2 regions of the Hahella chejuensis KCTC 2396 genome follow, and region 2 is predicted to be linked to the other one. Evidence: predicted binding sites of a transcription regulator. Region 2 holds the regulator's gene; the other holds the start of a gene.

Region 1 (3,426 bases), 1.4 Mb from region 2:
TGCCGCTTGTTGGGAGCCTGGCTGAAATCCTCCAGGCTGCTGCCAATCACTTCTTCCGTCTCATAACCGGTGATCTGGCTAAACGCGTTGTTGACGGTGAGGAATCGGAACTCGGTATCCAGTGCGAACACGCCCTGGGGCGTATGGTCAAAGACGGACTTGGCCAGAAGCAGCTGCTCATCGCGACTTTTCTCTTTGCTGATGTCGCGGCGCGACCCGATCATGCGGGTAATGCGGCCGAGTTTGTCGAAACTTACCGGCTTGCCGCAATCTTCCACCCAGATCCAGGCGTCTTTAGCAGTGGTGACGCGATATTGCACCCGGTATGTATTACTCAAGCCCTTCAGACAGAGCATCATTTCCTTTCTGATGCGCGGACGGTCGTCAGTATGTATCAACCCATGCATGCGCTCCACGAATGCGGTCGCCGACATTTCTCGGGGACCGAAGGCGTCATGAAAGAATGATTGATAGAGAGAGTTTCTCGGAATATCCCAGTCCCACAAGGCCAACCCTGTGGCTTCAATAGCCTGCGATAAACGGGTTTGGCTTTTCATCAGCGCATCGCTGATGTTTTTCCGCAATTTGATTTGCTGGCTCAAAATACGATTGGCTTCGGACAATTCGTCTGTGCGCTCGCAGATAGCGTTTTCCAGCTCTTTTTGAGTCTCGCGCAGCTCGTGTTCTATTTCCTCGCGACGAGTAATTTCATAGGCGAGCTGTTGGTTAAGCTGTTCTGAGGCGGAGCGGGCGTTATCCAAGTAGGCGATGAGGCCTTGCATCTGCAGGTTCTGATTAAGGTAGCGGCTGGACGCAAGATACCAGAGCGCGGCGAGTGGGTAGAGAAAGACGCTGAGGATGGCTGCGTTGGTCATTAACTCCGTGGGGAGGGGGGATCTGCCGCTTAACAGGACCGACAACCAGAGAAGTGGCATGGCGCTAAGAATGATAAATGGAGTGCGCCAGATGCCGAGAAAAAAGGATAGAAGGCCCGCGGCGACGAACTGGGCGATGGTGGCGCTGTCAAGCCAGGACGAAGGGAGCTCCAGGATGATGTAAGCGGCTACTGGCCCCAACACGGTCGCGATTGCGGCGCTGAGCAACACATAAAGCCTGCTAAGGTTGGCGACGTTGCGAGGTAAGTTGGCGCTTTCATCCTGTAATAGAGCCTGAGCCCGTGAGCCGAAGACGGCGAGCAGAACGGCGCAGATAGCTCCCAGCGTGGCAAGTCCTATCAAGGGCGCTACAGCGTGATAGGGAGAGGCGGTGGCGACGAAGCCCATGGTAATGAAAAAAAGCAATGCAGCGGCGTGGCGACTACGACGCCCCAGCTTTATAAGTTGCTCCCGACGCACCTTGAGAGGTTTAGGGCGCGCCATGGTCGACATCAGCTTTAAACTGCTTGCTTGAATATCGTTTGTCCCGGGGTGCATGTTAGTATAATTGTCCGATTTCACTGGAATCCCGCCGCACAAACAAACCCGTCATATCTGCTTTTGACGGTCGGCGAACCTGGAAAGCAGCGATGCAATGTTGTAATGGGCTGTAAAATTATCCAGTATTAATCGCCGCAAATGTGCAAGGCGGCGACTCCGGTTGGCGGTTCAGTGTGCTTATTGTATGTAACATTTTGTTATTTTTTGTTCGTTGTCCCATTTAACCCGATAGTGAACTCGCGCACAAGCACTTCGAATAAAATCGGAGATGAGTCTGCGGTTTAATTTCCTGGCGTGTCTTTCGCGGAAAGCCGTTAACAACAAAGCCCTTCAAACAAAGAGAGGTAAGTCTCAGCAATGGACGTAACGGCGGTTTTGGACCCGCTTAACGATGCTCAACGTGAGGCGGTTACCGCCAGCGCTCGCAACCTGCTGGTGCTGGCCGGCGCCGGCAGCGGCAAAACCCGCGTTCTTGTGCACCGCATGGCATGGTTGATTCAAGTCGAGCGTATTGGCGCTCACGCAATAATGGCGGTGACGTTCACCAACAAGGCGGCGCGGGAAATGCGTGAGCGGGTGGAGTCGCTGTTGCATATACCGACGCGTGGAATGTGGCTGGGAACCTTTCACAGCCTGGCGCACAGACTGCTGCGCGCGCACTGGCGAGAAGCCGGTTTGCCGGAAAACTTCCAGGTGATCGACTCAGATGACCAGCAGCGCATGCTGAAGCGAGTGATTCGCGAATTGGGACTGGATGAGTCCAAGTGGCCTGCGCGCCAGGCGCAGTATTTTATCAACAGCCAGAAAGACGAAGGGCTGCGACCGGATAATATTGAACCGGGTAGCGACGCCTGGCGGCAGACCATGAACAAGATATACCAGCGCTACGACGAATATTGTCGGCAGAGCGGGTTGGTGGACTTTGGCGAGTTATTGCTGCGCTCTCATGAACTCTGGCTGCAAAAGCCGGATCTGTTGCGGCACTATCAGCAGCGCTTCCAGCATATTCTGGTTGACGAGTTTCAGGATACCAACACCATTCAATATGCGTGGCTGCGCGTGTTGGCGGGGGACCGCGTTCCCATGACCGTGGTCGGAGACGACGACCAGTCCATCTACGGCTGGCGCGGCGCCAAGATTGAGAATATTCAGCGTTTCCAGAATGACTTCGGCGAAGCGGCGCTGGTGCGCCTTGAGCAGAACTACCGGTCAACGCAGACCATTCTGCGGGCCGCCAACCACGTCATTGCCCACAACCCCAGTCGTCTGGGCAAACAGCTATGGACGGATCAGGGCGAAGGCGAAGCGATTGACGTGTACGCTGCGTTTAACGAGCAGGATGAAGCCAACTATATTGTCGAATCCGTGCAGTCATGGGTGAATCAGGGGCGGTCGCGTTCGGAAGTGGCGCTGTTGTACCGGTCCAACGTGCAGTCGCGGGTATTGGAAGAAGCGTTGATCCGCCACGGCGTGCCATATCGGATATATGGCGGTTTACGCTTCTATGATCGTCTGGAGGTTAAAAACGCAGTGGCGTATTTGCGCCTGGCCCATTTCGCGGATGATGACGCCGCCTTTGAGCGGGTGGTCAACATTCCGTCTCGCGGCGTTGGCGCCAAGTCGTTGGAAACCTTGCGCGACGCAGCGCGCGAGCGCAGAGGGTCGTTATGGCGGACTTCTGTGGCGGCGGTCAGCGCAGGCTTAATCAAAGGCAAAGCGGGAGCTGGGCTGAAGCATTTTATTGAAATAGTCGAAAATCTGCGCGAATTTGCGAAAGAGAACAGTTTGCAGGATCTCACCAAGCATATGCTGGAAGTCAGCGGCATATTGGAGCATCACGCCAATGAAAAGGGAGATAAGGCGGAAGCGCGCAAGGAAAACCTGCTGGAACTGGTGAATGCGGTTGCCGAGTACGAAACACTCGACAATGAATCGCCCTTGGCGGAGTTCCTGACCCAGGCGGCGCTGGACGCAGGCGAGCGTCAGGCGG
Region 2 (3,426 bases):
GCTGACTTACGTAAATGAAAATCTGTTTTTCGCCAAGCTGCAATTGCAGTGGAAAGATACCTCTTCAACCGTGGCGGAAAGAGAATGCGCAGGGCGTGCGGCTTTGCGTTTTCTTCAACAGGCATATGTCGGTTTCTTGAACGAACTTGCCGAACAACGTCGCATCAAAGTTAAGATCGAGTCGCTCGCTGACTTGGAAGGACAGTTGGAAGTCGAATCGCCAGAAGTTATCAGCATGAAACTGGCGGCGGCCCAACCAGATTCCTGGTTGGCTCAATTATTGAAGCAATATGGGGAAATATCTCGTCCCCGAAAAAATGAAACGCCGCAGGATGAAAATATTATCGCCGCCACGTCAACCGTATCTGCAATGGAGGCGGCGGCAATACTGGAGTTCATGCAGGCGTTTATCAACGAGGTGAGAGAGCACAGTTTTGAGTGGTAGAGGTAAGCTTGAATGAAAGAAACCCTCTCAGGCCTCGACTGATAACAGCTTAGGAAAATGAATGAGGCGCCTGTGGCTAGTTTGCTGACATGTTCGTTCCCAGGTATTGGAACGATGGAAAACATTTCAGTGAGAACTTACGAGTAGGAGATTTGGAAATGGCATCAAGCTTCTTTGAAATTGTTCAACTGCCGAATGGAGACTTCGCTTTGCAACCCATGGGGGGCGGGAGCGAACATTTGGTGAAAATCAGCTTTGGTCAGGAAGCTAAGGCATATCTGGCGGAAAATGATGCGGCTGTCGCACACGCTATGATTAATGCGGCCATTAAGCTGGTAGGAGATATGCGGGAGGAGGCGATTCGTCAGTCAGAGGCGGAAGAAAAACCGAAAACCGTACATTAATGTCACCGACTGCCCATTAGAGGCAGTCGGCGCTTTGTCGGTTCACTGTTAGCGGCGAATAACGCCGACGCCCAGTCCTTCGATGTCCAAAGGCTGTTGCGACAGGTTCACTTCAATGGGTTCAAACTCTTCGTTTTCCGGCAATAAAAGCACTTTGTTTTTCTGACGCTGGAAACGTTTCACCGTCACTTCATCGCCAATGCGCGCAACCACAATTTGACCATTGTGGATATCGGTCGTGCGATGCACCGCCAGTAAATCGCCGTCGAGAATTCCCACGTCCTTCATGCTCATGCCTTTGACACGCAGAAAGTAATCGGCGGAAGGGGTAAAGAAGGACGGGGGCAGCTCACAATATTCTTCAATATTTTCCTGCGCCAGAATGGGATAACCCGCTGCTACCTGACCAACAATCGGAATGCCCTGATTTTGCGTTTCCGACGCCGGCAACCTGATGCCGCGCGAGGCGCCGGGAACCATCTCAATAGCGCCTTTCTTCGCCAGCGCTTTCAGGTGCTCTTCCGCAGCATTAGCGGAGCGAAACCCCAGGCGATTGGAAATTTCCGCCCGGGTAGGTGGATAACCCGTCTCCTCAATATGCTCGCGAATCAGTTGTAAAACCTGTTCCTGGCGCTTGGTTAGCTTAATCACTCCACCCTCCGGCGACCCCAAAAGGTCTGATAAAAATCTGTGTACACTATATGTTTATCCATGTCTGTTTATGTATACAGTAATGGTGTGGGCAAGTAAAGAAAAAATGTCTAAGTAACTGAGGATTAAGATGAAAACTGATATGGCGCGTCGCGGATCAAGCAAAGCTGATGAATATTGATCGACAACAAATGACTATCTTTGTTAATCGAGAAAATATGAATAGCTGACTACACTTTCTGGGAGCAACTTATGGCGTCACGCATTTTGATTATTCAGGGGCATCCTGACCCACAGGGTGGCCGCTTTTGTCATGCTTTGGCTGAAGCATACGCCGAAGGGGCGGAGGCGGCGGGACATGAGGTGCGTAAGTTGGCTGTATCGACAATGAGTTTTCCCTGGTTGCGTTCAAAGCGGGAATTTGAAGAACAGTCTCCGCCGGAGGTGATTATCGCTGCGCAGAAAGAAATCCAGTGGGCTGAATGTCTGTTTATTATTTATCCGCTATGGATGGGGGGCATGCCCGCCGTATTAAAGGCGTTCCTGGAGCAGACATTACGACCAGGCTTTGCGGTAAGTGGGGGAGGTAAGTGGCCCAGGCGGCTACTGAAAGGACGCAGGGCGCGCATAGTCGTGACCATGGGGATGCCTGCGTTTATCTATCGCTGGTTTTATCGCGCTCACAGTTTAAAAAGTCTAAAGCGTAATATCTTGGGTATTTGTGGGGTTTCTCCGATTCAAACGTCGCTGATTGGCGCGGTGGAAGACTCGGACGCCAAGCCCCGAAAACAGTGGCTGGATAGAATGCGCATGTATGGCGGTAAGGCGATGTAGCATTTGGTTTAGCTTGTGCGCTATTGGCTTGGCGGCTTTGATACAATTTGGCGCTTTTATTAGACAGGCCGATTAACTTTATCGGTATATATTCACTGCCCGCGCGGTAACTTTCATACTCTGCGACGTACTCTTTAATCAGGCTGTAAATCTCTTTAGGAATTGCAATGACGCCTGCGAACAGATGGTTTAGAGCCCCTTTGGCGTTGTCTTTTTCACTCTCACTGTCAGCGCGATAACATGGTCGAAGGGCGGCGGGGCTCGTTGACTGACTTTGGTGGGCGCTATGACTCGGCGTGAAACGAACTTTTCAATATCTACGATAAAGGCCATGACAATGACGCCTTCATCGACCGGCGTTTTCTATGAGGGCGATCCTTTTGATTATTAACATGGCAATGATATTGGCATGTTAATGATCAGGCGCATGGATGCGCCTGCGCGGCGGCTAGCCGCGGGAGACAGGGCCTGACATGTGCAGGCCCTGGCGTTGCAGCCAAATAGAAGGAAGCTATTTGGCTGCCTGATTAATAATAGCGATGAGTCGCGTATTTACCATTGGGGCTATTGGGCGGTGCGCTACATGTTCGAGCAGCGTCCAGACGACATTGAGCGATTAGTATTATGGTTCCGACTTGGCCGATATGACGATTACCAGGACTGGCTTGATGACGAAGCGAAAGAACTGGATGCGGGGTTTGCAAAGTGGATGGGGAAAGTGAGGAAGGAGCTTCAGGTCGCTTCTGGCGTTTAAAGTAAAAGCCAAATCCCTGGCGTATAGGTTATATCCGTGCTGGCGGTTTCTTTAGCCGTTTCGGCGGGATAACTGAGTCGCTGCAGAAGGCTCTGGAGTGATGTCGGTCATTGGCTGAATTGAGGGGATGGGACGGCTAAATTGCTGCTCATCCTCCTTGGCCTCTACATTTGCGCAGAACTCCATCAGCCAGGCATACCCGTAAGGGGTTATCTGTTCGGTATAGCGCAGCAACTCCGCGATGCGGAATAAGTCGTTAACAACCTTCTGCGAAGGGGACGTCTGATTCACTGTTACTCCTTAAACCTGTGTTCAATGATGCCCTAAGGGCTAGTGCA

The links. Region 2 encodes LexA, which represses DNA repair genes until DNA is damaged. Its sites were predicted from a motif close to TACTGTNTANNTANACAGTA; they were not measured.
Region 1: a site for LexA is predicted at 1,542-1,561, ahead of uvrD (DNA helicase II). Genes of this name have one in related genera too.

What each region holds. Positions count from the first base shown of each region.
Region 1 is NC_007645.1:733,272-736,697, forward strand. It holds gene HCH_RS03345 (EAL domain-containing protein) at 1-1,379, opposite strand, end outside; gene uvrD (DNA helicase II) at 1,794-3,426, shown strand, end outside.
Region 2 is NC_007645.1:2,108,711-2,112,136, forward strand. It holds gene HCH_RS09360 (DUF6586 family protein) at 1-445, shown strand, start outside; gene HCH_RS09365 (hypothetical protein) at 604-849, shown strand; gene lexA (transcriptional repressor LexA) at 898-1,500, opposite strand; gene HCH_RS09375 (NAD(P)H-dependent oxidoreductase) at 1,753-2,334, shown strand; gene HCH_RS09380 (collagenase) at 2,810-3,088, shown strand; gene HCH_RS09385 (hypothetical protein) at 3,140-3,379, opposite strand.